DNA from 2 places in the Kitasatospora sp. NPDC059817 genome. Region 2 is predicted to be linked to the other one. Evidence: riboswitches for the same ligand, from Rfam matches in the RefSeq annotation. Region 2 holds a riboswitch; the other holds the start of a gene.
What was found. A riboswitch is a leader RNA that binds a small molecule or an ion and turns the genes downstream of it on or off. The one in region 2 is predicted to bind glycine.

Region 1 (9,026 bases), on a different contig from region 2:
CGACGAAGGCCACCGTGTCGATCAACGCGTGCGCCGCGACCAGCGGCATCACCCGCCCCCAGCGCCGGTACAGCAGGCAGAACACCGCCCCCATCACCATGTTGCCGACCAGCCCGCCGACCCCCTGGTACAGGTGGTACGAGCCGCGCAGCACCGAACTCGCCACCACCGCCGCCGGCCACGACCAGCCCAGCTGCCCGAGCCGGCGCAGCAGGTAGCCGAGGACGACGACCTCCTCCAGGGCTGCGTTCTGCCACGCGGAGAGCACCAGCACCGGGACCCGCCACCACACGTCCGGCAGCCCGGACGGCGCCACCGTCAGGTTGTAGCCGGCCGCCTGCGAGGCCAGGTACAGCACCAGCCCGGAGCCGCCGATCGCAGCCGCCACGGCGGCGCCCCGGCCGAGGTCGCGCAGCTTCTGCCCGAGGTCGAAGCCGAGCACCCGCAGCGCGGCGCCCTCACGCACCAGCAGGTACCCGACCAGCACCACCGGCATCAGCCCGCGCCCGATGTAGTACAGCTGCCACACCAGGTCCAGCCAGGGCCGACCGGGCGCCCGCGAGCCGTTCAACGTGGCGACCTGCTGGCCGAGTTGGATCGGTTCGGTGAGCGAGGCCGCGAAGCTGATCAGCGCGCTGACGCCACTGGCCCCGAGGGAGAGGCCGAGGACGATCAGCAGTTCCACGCCGAGCAGCCGGCGCGTGGGCTTCGCGGTCTCCGGTGCGGTCGGGAGGGTGGTCACGGGCGGCTCCAGCGGGGCGGGCGTCGCTCCGGCCGTCGGCCGACCGCCGGAGCGATCATCCTGACACAGCGGTCCGGTTACCCGACCGGCCAGGTGTGCACCGGCTCGCCGGTGCGCATGTGCTCGATGTAGCGCCTGGTCATCGCGGCGAGCGCGGCCGGGCGGTCCATCCCGTACTGCTCGCGCAGCCGGTGGAAGGTCGCGCTCTGCCAGGCCGCGCCGTTGGTGCGGCGCAGGCAGCGCTGCTCGATGATCCCCAGGTAGCGGTCCCGGTCGGCGGGCTCCACGCCCCACTCGTCCAGGCCCTGGTGGGCCATCGGCAGCAGTTCGTTGAGCACCAGGTCGACGGCGGACACCGTGGTCAGCCCGCCGCCGCGGCCCGCCCGGCCCGCCCGCGGCCACTGGAACACCGCGTCGATGCCGTAGCGGGCGCCCTGCCGGAAGTTCTCGTCGGCCCGCTCGAACGGCAGCCTGGTCCAGACCGGCCGGGGCTGCTCGGCGAGCACCCGGACCAGCCCGTAGTAGAAGGCGGCGTTCGCGAGCGTGTCGGCCACCGTCGGCCCGGCCGGCAGCGCCCGGTTCTCCACCCGCAGGTGCGCGATCCCGCCCGCGATGTCGTACACCGGCCGGTTCCAGCGGTAGATCGTGCCGTTGTGGAGCCGCATCTCGGCGAGCCGGGGTGCGCCGCCGGAGGAGAGCACCTTCATCGGGTCCTCGTCGTCGCAGATCGGCAGCAGGGCGGGGAAGTACCGCAGGTTCTCCTCGAACAGGTCGTACGCCGAGTCCACCCAGCGCTCGCCGAACCAGGTGATCGGCCGGACGCCCTGCGCCTTGAGTTCCGCCGTACGGGTGTCACAGGCCTGCTGGAACAGCACCGGACGGGTCTCCCGCCACAGCTCCCGCCCGAACAGGAACGGCGAGTTGGCACCGAGCGCGAGCTGCGCCCCGCAGATCGCCTGGGCCGCGTTCCACACCGAGGAGAAGCGTTCCGGGGTCACCTGCAGGTGCAGTTGCAGGGAGGTCGCGGCGGCCTCGGCCACCATGGTGATGGTCTCCAGCTGGAGGTGTTCGACGCCCTCGATGTCCAGGGCGATGTCCTCGCCGCGGGCGGCCAGGATCTGGTCGCTGAGCAGGCTGTAGCGCGGGTTGTGGGAGATCGCGTCCAGGCCGGTGTGACCGTGCTCCAGGGTCGGCAGGATCCCCACCATGACGATCCGGGCACCGGCCTCGGCGGCCCGCCGGTCGGCGTAGCGCAGCCCGGTGTCGAGCTCCTCGCGCAGGTCCTCGAAGACGTGCCCGCACAGCCGGTGCGGCACGATGTTCACCTCGACGTTGAACTGGCCCAGTTCGGTCTGGAAGTCGCTGGAGCCGATCGCGCTCAGCACCTGCGCGTTGCGCAGCGCCGGCAGGCCGTCCTCGTCGGCCAGGTTGAGCTCGATCTCCAGGCCCATGACCGCCCGCGGCCGGTCGAACCGGTCCTCGCGCAGCATCCGCCCCAGCGCGTCGAGGCAGGCCTGGAGCTTGCGCCGGTACAGCTGCCGGTCCGCCAGATCAGCCCGAGTCGCCACGACCTTCTCGCCCACGGTCCCCTCCTCCTGAGACACCGGCCGACCCGACCGTGCAAGCATCATGCCCACCTCGAAGATCGATACCCGAATGCTTGTACTGGCTTGCAATGCAAGGAAACTGACGGATATTCAGCAGATCTGCCGACTTGCCCGGCGCCACCGCCTGTGATAAACAGGTCACCCTGCGCACCTGTTCGATAGAATTCGCACTGCGCTCCGGCCGGCCCGCTCCGCCTCGAAACCCTCGTCGACGGCGGCGACCGCGCCGGCACCGCGATCATGCACAACCGGACACGGCCAGGTCCCGTCACCGATGACACACCGCGCCACGCCGGTATGCCGCACTCGCACGCCGATCTCGCACGGAGAGGCGGACCCCGCCATGACTCTGCAGACCCCCCAGCCCCCGCCGAGCGCCCTGCGCGCCGTCCTGGCCGCACTCGACTCGGAGACCGCGCTGCGCCAACCCGCCGCCGCAGCACTGCGCCATCCGGTCGGCCCGCTGCTCCCCGCGCACCCCCTCGCCGTCCACGTCCTGGACGGGCCGCGCCCGGAGCTGCCCGCCGCCCGCCGGACGGGCTGGCGCTTCCTGATCAAGGACGGCGCCGAGGTCGCCGCCGCCGCCGAGGTCGTCCAGGCCGTCGAGGGCCACACCTTCTCGCACTTCACCGCCGGCCCCTACCTCGACTCGACGGTCCGGGCACTGCGCCAGGCCTGGCAGCTCGCCCAGGGCTCCCGGTCCCGCCAGCAGCCCCGACTGCTGACCTTCCCCGGGCAGTACGCGACGGCACTGTGGCTGCACAGCCCCGACGCCGGCCCGGCCGCCGACCAGCTGATCCCGCTGGCCCCGGCCCCGCTCGGCGTCACCGCGCACCGCGCCTACCCGGCCGCCGAGCTGCTGCCGCTGCTCGCCCGGGCGCCGCTCGCCAAGCCGCTTCTGCTCGGCTCCTCCTGAGCCGGCCCCACGCCGACGGGCCACCGGGCCAGCACCCCCTGGCCCCGGGCCGGGCCGGGCGCCCTCATCCGCCCGAACCACCCGGACGGGCCATCCGCCCTGACCTCCTCGGGCCATGCCGCAGCTGACCCATCGGTGCGCCTTTCCCCGCCGGACCCACCTGAACGGGTGATCTCTGCCCGGGAGTTGTGGCGCATGTCACGAAATCCCTGCGCGCGCGTCCACAGATGCCGACACTGGGAACCAGCGTGGAAGGACCACCTGTCCTACCCACTTGAGCGCCGGTCAACACCTGGTCGGCGCGCGGACAGGATCCGGCTACCGCGGCGGCTCCCGACGGCTCCGCCGGCGGCCGCACCACGGGGGAGGATCGCAGAGCGAAGCGAGGGTACGCATGTGCCAGCACCGTCCTGAGTGCCCGTCGGCCGAGTGCGAGGACCGCGAGGCTGCCGTCACGGTGGCCTGCCACCCGGAGCAGGGCTGGAGCCTGCTCTGCAACGGCGTCGTGCTGTTCGAGGACACCGGAGAGCTGCTGCCCGACGGCCGGGTGATCGCACCGCGCCGCACCGTCGCCCACGCGGCCTGACCGCACCGGCGGGGGCAGCCGCCGGACGACGACAACGGGCAGGGCCCCGACGGTACGTGCCGTCGGGGCCCTGCCGTACGTCCGGTCCGGATCAGACGCCGTACTCCTCCAGCGGCGGGCAGGAGCAGACCAGGTTGCGGTCGCCGTACGCGCCGTCGATCCGGCTGACCGGCGGCCAGTACTTGTCCGCCGGGTTCACACCCGCCGGGAAGACCGCCTCCTGCCGCGAGTAGCCGTGCGTCCAGTCGCCGGCCAGCTCGGCAGCGGTGTGCGGGGCGTTGCGCAGCGGGTTGTCCGCGGCCGCCCACTCGCCCGAGCCGACCTTGTCGACCTCGGCCCGGATCTCGATCATCGCGTCGCAGAACCGGTCGATCTCGTGCAGGTCCTCGGACTCGGTCGGCTCGATCATCAGCGTGCCGGCCACCGGGAAGGACATCGTCGGCGCGTGGAAGCCGTAGTCGATCAGGCGCTTGGCGATGTCGTCCACCGTCACGCCCGTCTCCTTGGTCAGCGGGCGCAGGTCGATGATGCACTCGTGCGCGACCAGCCCGCCGGGGCCGGTGTAGAGCACCGGGAAGTGCGGTGCCAGCCGCTTGGCGATGTAGTTGGCGTTCAGCACCGCGACCTGGGTCGCGCGCTTGAGGCCCTCGCCGCCCATCAGCCGGACGTACGCCCAGGAGATCGGCAGGATGGCCGCCGAGCCCCACGGCGCCGCCGAGATCGGGCCGACCCCGGTGGCCGGGCCGGCCTCCGGCTGCAGCGGGTGGTTCGGCAGGTACGGCGCCAGGTGGGCGCGCACCGCGACCGGGCCGACGCCCGGGCCGCCGCCGCCGTGCGGGATGCAGAAGGTCTTGTGCAGGTTCAGGTGCGAGACGTCCGCGCCGAACTTGCCCGGCTTGGCGAGGCCGACCAGGGCGTTCAGGTTGGCACCGTCCACGTACACCTGGCCGCCGGCCTCGTGCACCAGGGCGCAGATGTCGGTGATCTGGGTCTCGTACACGCCGTGGGTGGACGGGTAGGTGACCATCAGCACGGAGAGGCTGTCCCGGTGCTGCTCGATCTTGGCCTTCAGGTCCTCGACGTCCACGTCGCCGTCGACCAGGGTCTTCACCACGACCACGCGCATGCCGGCCATCACCGCGGAGGCCGCGTTGGTGCCGTGCGCGGAGGACGGGATCAGGCAGACGTCGCGCTGGGTGTCGCCGTTGGCGTGGTGGTAGGCGCGGACGGCCAGCAGGCCGGCCAGCTCGCCCTGCGAGCCCGCGTTCGGCTGGATCGAGACGGCGTCGTAGCCGGTCACCTCGACCAGCTGGCGCTCCAGCTCGCGGATCAGGCTGAGGAAGCCCTGGGCCTGCTCGATCGGCGCGAAGGGGTGCAGCTGGCCGAACTCCGGCCAGGTGACGGCCTCCATCTCGGTGGTCGCGTTGAGCTTCATGGTGCAGGAGCCCAGCGGGATCATGCCGCGGTCCAGCGCGTAGTCCCGGTCCGACAGGCGGCGCAGGTAGCGCAGCATGGCGGTCTCCGAGCGGTGGCTGTGGAAGACCGGGTGGGTCAGGTACTCGTCCTGGCGCAGCAGCGCGGCCGGCAGCGCGTCGGCGCCCTCGGCGACCTCGACCGCGGGGACGCCGAACGCGGCCCAGACGGCGGCCAGGTGCTCGCGGGTGGTGGTCTCGTCGGTGGAGACCGAGATCCGGTCCGCGCCGTCCTGGTGGACGTTGACGCCGTTGGCGCGGGCGGCGGCCGCGATCTCGGCGGCACGGCCCGGGACGACGGCGGTGACGGTGTCGAAGAACTCGCCGTGCAGCAGCTCGACGCCGCCGGCCCGCAGGCCCTCGGCGAGGGCGGCGGCGTAGCGGTGGGTGCGGCGGGCGATGTCGGCCAGGCCGTCCGGCCCGTGGTAGACGGCGTACATCGAGGCCATGACGGCGAGCAGCACCTGGGCGGTGCAGATGTTGCTGGTGGCCTTCTCGCGGCGGATGTGCTGCTCGCGGGTCTGCAGCGCCAGGCGGTAGGCGCGGTTGCCGTCTGCGTCGACCGAGACGCCGACCAGGCGGCCGGGCAGCGAGCGGGCGTACTCGGCGCGCACCGACAGGTAACCGGCGTGCGGGCCGCCGAAGCCCATCGGCACGCCGAAGCGCTGCGAGGTGCCGCAGGCGATGTCGGCGCCGAGCGAGCCCGGCGAGGCGAGCAGGGTCAGCGCCAGCAGGTCGGCGGCGACCGCGACGATCGCACCGAGGCCGTGCGCCTGCTCGATGACCGGGGTGAGGTCGCGGACCACACCGGTGGCGCCCGGGTACTGGAGCAGCACGCCGAAGACGCCGCGCTCGGCGATCTCGGCCGGGATGCCCTCGGACAGGTCGGCGACGACGACCTCGACACCGGTCGGCACCGCGCGGGTGTTGATCACCGCGGTGGTCTGCGGCAGGGTCTCGGCGTCGACCAGGAAGACACCGCCCTTGACCTTGGTGACGCGGCGGGCGAGCGCCATCGCCTCGGCGGCCGCGGTGCCCTCGTCGAGCAGCGAGGAGCCGGAGGTCGGCAGGCCGGTCAGGTCGGAGACCAGGGTCTGGAAGTTGAGCAGCGCCTCCAGGCGACCCTGGGAGATCTCCGGCTGGTACGGCGTGTAGGCGGTGTACCAGGCCGGGTTCTCCATGACGTTGCGCAGGATCACCGGCGGGGTGAACGTGCCGTAGTAGCCCAGGCCGATCATCGGCTGGAGCACCTGGTTGCGGCTCGCCAGCTCGCGCAGTTCGGCGAGCACCTGCGCCTCGCTGCGGCCGCCGGGCAGGTCCAGGCCGGTGATGGAGCGGATCGCCTCGGGAACGGCGGTGGCGGCGAGTTCGTCCAGCGAGCCGTAGCCGATGGACGCCAGCATCTTCTGCTGCGCGGCGTCGTCGGGGCCGATGTGGCGGTTCTCGAAGGGGCTGGCCAGCTCAAGCTCGGTGAGGGTCGAGGCGCCGGTGGGGCGTCCCGCGTTCGGCTGGGCGTTCATGGTGGTCGAGGCCTCCTGGTCACGGACCGGCGGGGGTGCGCACGCCGGCCGGAGCCGCTGCGGACAGCGATTCGACCCGGGCGGGCGAACCCGACAGGCCTCCCCCTCTGTCATCGGGACCTGAGAGCTTCACCCGCACGGCGCGCTGTGGCACGCCGCCGGCTTGCACCGTCGGTGAGGGTGGTGGCCGTCGGCTCCCTGCCGACGGTCCTGCCCTGCTTTCCAGAGTGACCTACCCCACACGGTACGGATGCCTGAGAGATTCCGGGGAGGAGTTGCTCCTTCGGCGCCCCGACCAGCGCTTTCCGTGGCCGGGGACTCTCCCGAGCGGGCTCGGCGGTCGCCGCCCAGGGTACCAGCGGCAGGCCCCCTGATCACGGCCGCGTCGGGTCACTCCGGGTCTACGCGCGTCCCCCGGACGGTCCAGCCCGAAGCCCGTCCGGCGCACCCCGGTCGCGCCCGTCCGATTCATGGCCTTTGGTGTGAAGTGGCAGGCGGAACGGGTGCTCCGGCCACGGTCCTGCGGGAGTTCCGCAGGCGCAGCGCACTGGAGGAAAGAGTGCAAACCGACATCGATCCCCGGGACCTCATCGGCCACAAGGCGGTCGACCGCAACGGAGACAAGATCGGCACGGTCGACGAGGTCTACCTGGACGACGCCACCGGCCAGCCGGAGTGGGCAGCCGTCCGGACCGGCATCTTCGGCCGGGACGCCTTCGTCCCGCTCACCACCAGCGAGTTCTCCGGCGACGAGCTCCGGGTGCCGTACGACAAGTCGCTGGTGAAGGAGTCGCCGGACTTCGGCGTCGGCCAGCACCTGTCGCCCGCCCAGGAGCTCCAGCTCTACCGCTACTACGGCCTGGACACCCCGGCGAACGGTCGGCCGGTCAGCCGGGACGCCGACCGGCCTGTCGGCCGCGAGGGTGACCGGCCCATCGGCCGCGAGGGTGACCGGCTGATCGGCCGGGACGGTGACCGCCCAGCCGGCCGGGACGCCGACCGGCCCATCAGCCGCGAGGATGACCGACCGGCGCGGCCCGACCTCGACTTCGGCACCACCTCGGCGGCCGAGCCCGTGAAGCCCATCACCTTCCACTCCCTCGGCCCCGCCCCGACCACCACCCCTGCCGACCCCACCGGCACCGCGACGGAGGTCAACGTGCGGACCCTCAACACCCCCGCGCCCGCAGCAGCCCCCACGACGATCGAGCCCAAGCCGCAGCCCGCCCCGGTCGTGACGACCACCGCGACCACGAACTCGGTCATGGCCGCGCCGGTCTCGGAGCGCTCGACCGGCCCGGCCACCTCGTCCCCCAACGGCCCGGTGGAGATCACCTGCCGCGAGGAGCGCCTGGACATCACCACGGACTGGCACATCGTGGGCACCGCGAAGCTGCGCAAGTACGTGACCAGCGAGCAGGTCGAGCGCCGCGTCCCGGTGGTCCGCGAGCGCGTCCGGGTGGAGCGGATGCCGGTGAGCGAGGCCGAGCGCGCCTCGCTCACCGAGAAGGAGATCGCCGAGGCGGTGGAGGAGGTCACCCTGCGCGAGGAGCGCCCGGTGGTCCGCAAGTACCTCACCCCGATCGAGCGGGTCCGCCTGGTGGTGGAGCGCTACACCGCCGAGGAGGTGATCCGGGACGAGCTGCGCCGCGAGCACGTCGAGGTCCACGACAACACCGCCGCCGCCCCGGCGACCCCGGCAGCCACCCCGGTGGCCGAGACCCCCCGCCCGGCCGTGCTGCGCCCGTTCGCCTGACCCTCGCCCCCAGGGCCCCGGACCCCTCGGTCCGGGGCCCTCGGCATGCCCCGTCCCGGTCGCCGCCCGGCCGGAATCCTTCGATTTTGCCAAAGCGTCACCAATGGATATTTGACACTCTGAAGTATCTCCCGGCATGGTTACTTCAGTTCATTCACTATGTACGGGAGGAAGCAACCGTGAGTGAGGCACCACAGCCCACCACCGCGGCCGAGAAGCAGAGCAGCGCCCGGGTCCTGCCGGCCCTCATCCTGGCGATGCTGTCGTTCAGCGTGGTGCAGACCGCGGTCGTCCCGATCCTGCCCTCGCTGGCCAAGGAACTGAGCGTCTCCGCGTCCAGCATCACCTGGCTGATGACCGCCAACCTGCTCTCCGCCGCCGTGCTGACTCCCCTGCTGGGCCGCTTCGGCGACCTCCGGGGCCGTAA
Region 2 (9,026 bases):
CCGGGCAGGATGCCCTCGCGGGACATGCCGGCCCGCACACACTCCTGCATGACCTGCCAGATCTCCAGCAGCCCGGTCCGGATCTCCTCCTCGGAGCGCCAGGCCTTCTCGTTCTCCAGCATCAGGCCGGAGATCGACAGCCCGGTCTCCCGGGTGAGCCGCAGCAGCTCCTCGCCGGTGCGGAAGGGGTAGCGCAGCGAGGTGTCGTCGGGCTTGACCCGGTCCGCGCCGATGGCGTCCTCGTCGACGACGAAGCCGCCGCCGACCGAGTAGTAGGTCTTCTCCAGCAGCGTGGAGCCGTCCGCCGCGTACGCCCAGATGGTCATGCCGTTGGCGTGGTACGGCAGCGAGCGGCGGCGGTGCAGGACCAGCTGGGTGCCCGGGTCGAAGTCGATGGGGTGGGTGCCGAGGAGGTTGAGCCGCTTCTCGGTGGTGATCCGCTCGACGTCCTTGTCCGCCTGGTCGACGTCGACCGTGCGGGGGGAGTTGTCCTCCAGGCCGAGCAGGACGGCCTTCGGGGTGCCGTGGCCGTGGCCGGTGGCGCCCAGCGAGCCGTACAGCTCGGCGCGCACGCTCGCCACCTGGGCGAGCAGGTCCTCGGACCGCAGGCGTCGGGCGAACATCCGGGCGGCGCGCATCGGGCCGACGGTGTGGGAACTCGACGGGCCGATGCCGATGGAGAAGAGGTCGAAGACGCTGATGGCCACGGGGGACGTCCTTGTCTGGTCTCGTGGAAGGACTGGCGGGCGGGGGACGACACGGGTCGGGGCACCGCGCGCACTGTCCAGTGTGCGCGGTGCCCCGGGATCCCAGGTGCCGCGGCGGGGTGAGGCCGGTCACCCCGCCCGAACGATCACCGCAGTGATCAGAGGTTCGGGTAGAGCGGGTACTTCTCGGCCAGCGCGGTGACGCGGGCCTTGAGCGCGGTGGCGGCGTCCTCGTCGAAGGCGGGCTTGAGCGCCTCGGCGATGATGTCGGCGACCTCGCGGAAGTCCTCGGCCTGGAAGCCGCGGGTGGCGAGCGCGGGGGTGCCGATGCGCAGGCCGGAGGTGACCATCGGCGGCCGCGGGTCGTTCGGGACGGCGTTGCGGTTGACCGTGATGCCGACCTCGTGCAGGCGGTCCTCGGCCTGCTGGCCGTCGAGCTGGCTGTTGCGCAGATCGACCAGGACCAGGTGCACGTCGGTGCCGCCGGACAGCACCGAGGCGCCGGCCTCGGCGACGTCGGCCTGGAGCAGGCGCTCGGCGAGGATCTTGGCGCCCTCCAGGGTGCGCTGCTGGCGCTCCTTGAACTCCTCGGACGCGGCGACCTTGAAGGCAACGGCCTTGCCCGCGATCACGTGCTCGAGCGGGCCGCCCTGCTGGCCGGGGAACACCGCGGAGTTGATCTTCTTGGCGTACTCGGCCTTGGACAGGATGACACCGCCGCGCGGGCCGCCCAGGGTCTTGTGGGTGGTGGTGGTGACCACGTCCGCGTACGGCACCGGGTTGGGGTGCAGGCCGGCGGCGACCAGGCCGGCGAAGTGCGCCATGTCCACCATCAGCAGCGCGCCGACCTCGTCGGCGACCCGGCGGAACGCGGCGAAGTCCAGCTGGCGCGGGTAGGCGGACCAGCCGGCGATGATCAGCTTCGGCTGGTGCTCCTTGGCCAGGCGCTCGACCTCGGCCATGTCGACCTGGCCGGTCTTCTCGTCCACGTGGTACGCGACCACGTTGTAGAGCTTGCCGGAGAAGTTGATCTTCATGCCGTGGGTCAGGTGACCGCCGTGGGCCAGGTTCAGGCCCAGGATGGTGTCGCCCGGCTTGATCAGCGCGAACATCGCGGCGGCGTTGGCCTGCGCGCCCGAGTGCGGCTGGACGTTGGCGTGCTCGGCGCCGAACAGGGCCTTGATGCGGTCGATCGCGATCTGCTCGACCACGTCGACGTGCTCGCAGCCGCCGTAGTAGCGGCGGCCGGGGTAGCCCTCGGCGTACTTGTTGGTGAGTACCGAGCCCTGGGCCTCCATGACCGCCACCGGGGCGAAGTTCTCGGAGGCGATCATCTCCAGGGTGGTCTGCTGGCGGTGCAGCTCGGCGTCGACCGCGGCGGCGATCTCCGGGTCGAGGGAGTGCAGGGACTGGTTCAGAACCGTCATGGTGTGGTCTTCCCGGGAGGAGAGAGACGGGAGCAGAGAGGGGGGAGCCTGGCAGGGCGGCCGCCGCGCTGCGGCCGCCCCGTCACGAGCGGGTCAGCCGCCGATGAAGGCGGTGTACTCGTCCGCGCTGAGCAGCTCGTCGGTGGACTCCACCTGGACCTTGAACAGCCAGCCGCCCTCGAACGGGGCGCTGTTGACCAGGCTGTTGTCGTCCAGGACGTCCTGGTTGATCTCGACGATCTTCCCGGTCACCGGGGAGAACAGGTCGCTGACCGACTTGGTCGACTCCAGCTCGCCACAGGACTCGCCCGCGGTCACGTCGGCGCCGACCTCGGGCAGCTGCACGTAGACGATGTCACCGAGCGCGTCGGCCGCGTGGGCGGTGATGCCGACCGTGGAGACACCGCCCTCGATGGCGGTCAGCCACTCGTGCTCCTTGGTGTACTGCAGGTGCTGGGGGTTGCTCATGGCGTCATTCTCCAGGATGGGAAGCGGGTACGACGAAGCGGGCCGCCGCACGGACGGCTTCGACGCGGATCAGGCGTGGTTCAGGCATGGTTCAGGCATGGGGTCGGACCTGGGTCGGACCTGGATCAGGCGTGACTCAGGCCCGGGTCGGGCGTGGTTCAGGCCCGGGTCTACGGGGAAGGCGGGGCCTCGGCGAGCGAGGCCCCCGGCCTCAGCGGGCGCGCTTGTAGAACGGCAGCGCCACGACCTCGACCGGCTCGTGCTTGCCGCGCACGTCCACCGCGACGGCGGTGCCGGGGGCGGCGTGGGCCGCGTCCACGTAGGCGATCGCGATCGGCCGGCCCAGGGTCGGCGACGGGGCGCCCGAGGTGATCCGGCCGATCGGGGCGCCGTCGGCGGAGACCACGGTGTACTCGGCGCGCGGGACGCGCTTGCCCTCGGAGACCAGGCCGACCAGCACCCGCGGCGGGTTGGCCTCGGCCTCGGCGGCGGCCCTCTCCAGCGCCTTGCGGCCGACGAAGGTGCCCTCGTTGGTGGTCTTGTCGAAGCGCACGACCCGGCCCAGGCCCGCGTCGAACGGGGTCAGGTCGGTGGAGAGCTCGTGCCCGTACAGCGGCATGCCGGCCTCCAGGCGCAGCGTGTCGCGGCAGGACAGGCCGCACGGGACCAGGCCGCGGCCCTCGCCGGCGGTGGTCAGCGCCTGCCAGACGCCCTCGGCGTCGCCCGGGTTGCAGAAGATCTCGAAGCCGTCCTCGCCGGTGTAGCCGGTCCGGGCGAGCAGCACGTCGCGGCCGGCGACCTGGGCCGGGAGGATCGCGTAGTACTTCAGGCCGGGCAGGTCGGCGTCGGTGGTCCCGGCCAGGATCGCGGTGGCCTCCGGGCCCTGGACGGCGATCAGCGCGTAGGTGTCGCGGTCGTCCGTGACGACGGCGTCGAAGCCCTTGGCGCGGGCGATCAGCTCGTCCAGCACCAGCTGGGCGTTGGAGGCGTTGGCGACGACCAGGAAGGCGTCCTCGCGCAGGCGGTAGACGATCAGGTCGTCGAGGATGCCGCCGTCCTCGGCGCAGATCATGGTGTAGCGGGCGCGCAGCACGCCCAGCGCGGAGACGAAGCCGACCAGCGCGTGGTCCAGCATCTCGCCGGCCTGCGGGCCGGTGACGGTGATCTCGCCCATGTGGGAGAGGTCGAACAGCCCGGCCCGGGTGCGGACGGCGAGGTGTTCCTCGCGCTCGCTGCCGTAGCGCAGCGGCATGTCCCAGCCGGCGAAGTCGGTCATGGTCGCGCCGAGGGCGCGGTGCAGCGCGTCGAGCGCGGTGAGGCGGAGGGACGACATGGCCTGGAACTCCTCGGTCTGGGCACTCATGGGTGCACGCGCCGGAACCGGACCCGCTGGGGGGCCGACCCTGCGCGCGGGCATGCGGCGGCGTGGGTCTCCCCATCTGTCGTCGAACCTGAGAGCTTCACCGCCCACCTGCCCGCAGCTGTTTCCAGCATCCAGGACAGCATGGTGGCTTGCACCGTGGGTGGGCGCGCGACAGGGCCGTGCGCCACTTTCCAGATGTGCCTAACCCGTGCGGTAAGGGGGCCTGAGAGATTCCGGGGAGGAGTTGCTCCTTCGGCGCCGGCTGTGCCGCCTGACGGGGCACTCCGGGCTCTCCCGCGCGGGTTCGAGCGGCCGGTATGGAGTTGTCGGTCCGCCGGCGCGCCGCGCCGTCGAACGCGCACATCATGGCACGTCCGCGCCGACGACGGGAGAGGGGACCCGGTCACACCCCGCCACCTCGGGCACAGCCCTAGACTGCTGCGCGTCGGCGCAGCAGAGGGCGGCCGACCGGCAGAGGGCGGATCAGGCGCGCATGGGGTACCCGGTGGAGCAGCAGCAGGGGTGGGGCGGGCCGGAGTCGGCGCCGCCGGGCGGCGGGTGGCCGGCCAACGAGCTGGAGCAGGTGCTGACCGCCGCGCTGGGCGACCCGGGTGCGACGCCGCGGGTGGTCGAGGTGCTGGCCCGCAGCCAGGTGTGGATCCCGCTGCCGGCCGGCGGCGACCCGCAGGGGCCCGCGCTGGACCTGCCGACCATCGAGCTGGCCGGCGAGCCGTACGTGCCGGTGTTCTCCTCGCAGGAGGTGTTCCTGCGGCAGGCGCCGGGGATGGCCTTCGCGGTGGCGCCGGTCTGGGAGTTCGCCCGCGGGCTGCCGCTGGGCGTGGGCATCGCGGTCAACCCGGAGGCGGCGGTGGGCATCCCGGTGCCGCCGCAGGGTGTGGCGGAGCTTCGGCGCGGCCCGCGCGAGGAGCGCCTGGCCGACCAGGAGCAGGGCCGGAACCAGGAGCAGAACCAGAGTCAGGGCCAGGGACCGGAGGCGCCGACCGGTGGCCGGGTGGCGCTGCGCGAGCCGGTGCCGGGGGAGGACCCGGAGCACTTCCTGGCCGCCTGCCGGGCCGAACTGTCCGCCCTGCCCGGAGTGTTGTCCGCGCGGCGGGCGCTCGCCAGTATCGAGGGCGAGCCGACCGTGATGTTCGTGGGCGTCCAGCTGGACCAGGCGGCCCCGGCCGACCCGGGCGCGGTGAACGAGGCGCTCGGCCGCGCGTTGGGAACCGCGCCGCTGCCGGGGGGCGTCCACCTCGTACTGCTCGATCTCGCCGATGACCCGGTGGTCGAGTGGCTGCTCACCCGGGTACTCCCTTTCTACGCGCGGGGTTGAGCGGGGTTCGTATCGGAGGCACGTCGCCGTGGCGGTGGCCGGTGCCGCGCCATAGGGTGCGTGCAGACGGCCGACGGGCCGGCAGGCTTGAGGAAAGAGGCGCGGCGAGGTGGGCGCATGAGTGCGGGAGCGGTAGCGGGCGGTGCACCGGGGCCCTGGGGCCAGGCGCCCGCCGGGCGCCCCGGAGCGGATCCGGGCGCGCTGGAGCGCACCCTGCGCGAGGTCGCGCCGGAGCGCTACGAGGCGTACGAGCAACTGCTGCACGCACTGGCCGACGGCCAGGTCTGGATGCTGCTGTGGCACGGCACGCCGGGCAGCGCGGACGCCCAGTACGGGAACATGGAGATCAGCGGCCACGGCTACGCGCCGGCCGTCACCTCGTCCGAGCAGCTGGCGTCGTCCGGCTGGGCGCGGGCCCACGAGGTTATCTCCGGGCGGGAGATCGCCGCTTCGCTGTACCGGACCCGCTGGGGGCTGTGGCTCAACCCGCATGCGCCCGGCGGCGGGGTCGGGGTGCCCTGGGCGGACCTGCGGCGGATCGCCGCGGGCCTGGAGCGGCTGCCGGCCGGGCCGTTGAAGCTGAGTGAGCCGCAGCTGAACGCCCAGCCGTTCTTCGCGCTGCTGGAGCGGCAGGCCGGTGAGGTGCGTGCGGTGCGGGCGCTGCGCCGGGCCTGGGTGCAGCCGGCCGTGGGGGAGCCGTACCTGGCGATCGGACTGGAGCTGTACGAGAGTTCGCCGCCGGCGGTGGAGGCGGTGCGGGCGCTGATGCAGCGGGCGATCGCGGTGGCCCCGGAGGGGCTGGCGGTGTCCACGGTGGCGATGGCGGACGAGTACGACCCGGTGGCGCTGTGGATGCGGGCGCACGCGCGCCCGTTCTTCGACCGGGAGGCGGGACGGCCGCCGACCGGCCCGTACCCGCCGGTGCCGCCTCCGCCGTACCCTGCGCAGCAGGGGCCGGGTTACGGCTACGGCACGCAGCAGCCCGCGCAGGGCTGGACCGGGCAGCCGCAGCAGCCGTGGCCCGGATACCCGGGGCGCTGACAACCAAAACCTTTTTCCAGAAGCCGACTTGATCTTGCATCAGGTCGGCTTCGGTGCTTTCCGGACGAACTTCCGGCCGTTACCGTCGATCACCTTGACATGCCTGATACAGCCGTGTGAAGAGGGATATGCCGAAGGCGTAGGAGGTGCATGCGCACAGATCACAGTTGGGCATCTGTCGGTTGTCAGGGCTGGCGCAAGCGAGTTCGGATGGCAGAGAGTTCTGCGCAACGCACCGCGCGTACTGGGAACCCCACGAAGGTGAACGCGCACGCCGACCGCCAGAACCACGCGAAGCCCATCCCGCGTTGGGGCAGTACCCGTGCACGACGTACTGCCGCGAACACCCGTTCCAAGCACCTCCGCACGTCCGCAGCCGTACCGCCGAACCGGTGACCGGCGCCCGTGGGCCGGCCACCGTCGGCGAGGGGACCAACTGACCATGACCGCACCCATCGCAACCACCGGGAACGAACCGGAGGCACCCGCCCCCGCGAGCCCGGCCAAGAAGATCGAGGGCCGCTCCCTCGGCCAGATCGCCTGGACCCGCTTCAAGCGCGACAAACTCGCCGTCGCCGGCGGCGTCGTGGTGATCCTGCTGATCCTGCTGGCCGTACTGGCCAAGCCCATCGAGGCCCTGTTCGGCCTCGACCCGGACGCCCTGAACCAGGACCTGCTCGACGCCAACCTGGGCGGCATCCCGCTCGGTGACTGGGGCGGGATGAGCTGGGACCACCCGCTCGGCGTCGACCCGCTCCAGGGCCGTGACCTGCTCTCCCGCGTGATCGAGGGCTCCTGGGTCTCGCTGCTGGTCGCCTTCGGCGCGACCCTGCTGTCGAACACGATCGGCACCGTGCTCGGCGTCATGGCCGGCTACTACGGCGGCTGGGTGGACACCGTGATCAGCCGCATCATGGACGTCTTCCTCGCCTTCCCGCTGCTGCTCTTCGCCATCGCGATCTCGACCTCGCTGCAGGGCGGCGCGTTCGGCCTGCACGGCCTCCCGCTGCACATCTTGGTGCTGATCTTCGTGATCGGCTTCTTCAACTGGCCCTACATGGGCCGGATCGTGCGCGGACAGACGCTGTCGCTGCGCGAGCGGGAGTTCGTCCACGCGGCCCGCAGCCTGGGCGCCCGAGGCCCGTTCATCCTGTTCAAGGAACTGCTGCCGAACCTGGTCGGTCCGATCCTGGTCTACTCGACCCTGCTGATCCCGACCAACATCCTCTTCGAGGCCGGCCTCAGCTTCCTCGGCGTCGGCATCCAGCCGCCGCAGGCCTCCTGGGGCGGGATCCTCCAGGACGCGATCAAGTACTACCAGGTGGACCCCCAGTACATGGTGGTCCCCGGTCTGGCGATCTTCCTCACCGTGCTCGCCTTCAACCTGCTCGGCGACGGGCTGCGTGACGCCCTCGATCCCAAGAGCAACTGACGCAACGTCAGGCCCTCCCTCCTTCCCACCCTCAAGGGGTTGATCTCACCCATGCGCAGGTCCCGTACCGTCGCCCTGACCGCGGCGGCAGCCGCCGCGGTCCTGATCGTGACCGGCTGCACCTCCGGCAGCAAGGGCTCCGGCTCGTCCTCCTCCGCCAGCGGCAGCAGCGCCGGTGGCGGCGGTGCCGACGCCGCCACCAAGGGCATCGTCAACGCCTCGGACAAGAAGGGCGGGACGGTCACCTACGAGATGAAGGGCTCCCCGGACTCCTTCGACCCGGGCAACACGTACTACGCCTACATCTACAACTTCTCGCGCCTGTACGGGCGTCCGCTGACCACCTTCGCCCCGGGCGCCGGCACGGACGGCGAGAAGCTGGTCCCGGACCTCGCCGAGAGCCTGGGCAAGGCCAGCGCGGACGGCCTGACCTGGACGTACAAGCTGCGCGCGGGCCTGAAGTTCGACGATGGCACCGCGATCACCTCGAAGGACGTCAAGTACGCCGTCGAGCGCTCCAACTTCGCGCGGGACGTCAACTCCAACGGCCCGACGTACTTCCAGGAGCTGCTGGTCGACAACGAGACGCCGTACCAGGGCCCGTACAAGGACAAGACCGGTGGCCTGAACTCGATCGAGACGCCGGACGACCTGACTATCGTCTTCCACCTGAAGCAGCCGTTCGCGGACTTCGACTACCTGGTCGGCTCCCCGCAGACCGTCCCGGTCCCGCAGGCCAAGGACGACGGCGCCGGCTACGTGAAGCACGTGGTCGCCTCCGGTGCCTACAAGTTCGAGTCCTACGAGGACGGCAAGCAGCTCACCCTGGTGCCGAACACCAACTGGGACCCGAGCACCGACCCGATCCGCAAGCAGCTCGCGGACAAGATCGTGGTCCGGATGGGCATGGAACAGTCCACCATCGACAAGGACCTGATCGCCGGCAACGCCCAGGTGGACCTGGTCGGCAGCGGCGTCGACCCGCAGACCCAGGCGCAGATCCTGCAGAACCAGAAGCTCAAGGCGAACACCGACAACGCCTACGGCGGCCGCCTGGCGTACGTCGCGATCAACACCAAGGTCGCGCCGTTCGACAACCTGGAGTGCCGCAAGGCCGTCCAGTACGCGATCGACAAGGTCTCCGTGCAGACCACGCTCGGCGGCCCGATCCGCGGCCAGGTCGCCAACACGGTGATCCCGCCGGACGTCCCGGGCCACCAGGACTTCAACACCTGGGCGACCAACGGCAACA

Region 1: it holds a riboswitch for glycine, as region 2 does, so the genes downstream of both, gcvP (aminomethyl-transferring glycine dehydrogenase) here and gcvT (glycine cleavage system aminomethyltransferase GcvT) in region 2, are expected to answer to the same signal.

The regions. Positions count from the first base shown of each region.
Region 1 covers NZ_JBHWIR010000034.1:9,920-18,945, reverse strand. The annotation lists gene ACFV61_RS10350 (CPBP family intramembrane glutamic endopeptidase) at 1-742, opposite strand, end outside; gene ACFV61_RS10345 (hypothetical protein) at 820-2,325, opposite strand; gene ACFV61_RS10340 (hypothetical protein) at 2,693-3,265, shown strand; gene ACFV61_RS10335 (DUF5999 family protein) at 3,660-3,851, shown strand; gene gcvP (aminomethyl-transferring glycine dehydrogenase) at 3,943-6,843, opposite strand; glycine riboswitch at 7,076-7,179, opposite strand; partial or broken gene ACFV61_RS10325 (PRC-barrel domain-containing protein) at 7,403-7,765, shown strand; gene ACFV61_RS10320 (DUF2382 domain-containing protein) at 8,108-8,599, shown strand; gene ACFV61_RS10315 (MFS transporter) at 8,779-9,026, shown strand, end outside.
Region 2 covers NZ_JBHWIR010000048.1:2,493-11,518, forward strand. The annotation lists gene ACFV61_RS13050 (L-serine ammonia-lyase) at 1-707, opposite strand, end outside; gene glyA (serine hydroxymethyltransferase) at 866-2,134, opposite strand; gene gcvH (glycine cleavage system protein GcvH) at 2,228-2,602, opposite strand; gene gcvT (glycine cleavage system aminomethyltransferase GcvT) at 2,814-3,935, opposite strand; glycine riboswitch at 4,167-4,272, opposite strand; gene ACFV61_RS13070 (enhanced serine sensitivity protein SseB C-terminal domain-containing protein) at 4,459-5,301, shown strand; gene ACFV61_RS13075 (enhanced serine sensitivity protein SseB C-terminal domain-containing protein) at 5,419-6,342, shown strand; gene ACFV61_RS13080 (ABC transporter permease) at 6,785-7,774, shown strand; gene ACFV61_RS13085 (ABC transporter substrate-binding protein) at 7,826-9,026, shown strand, end outside.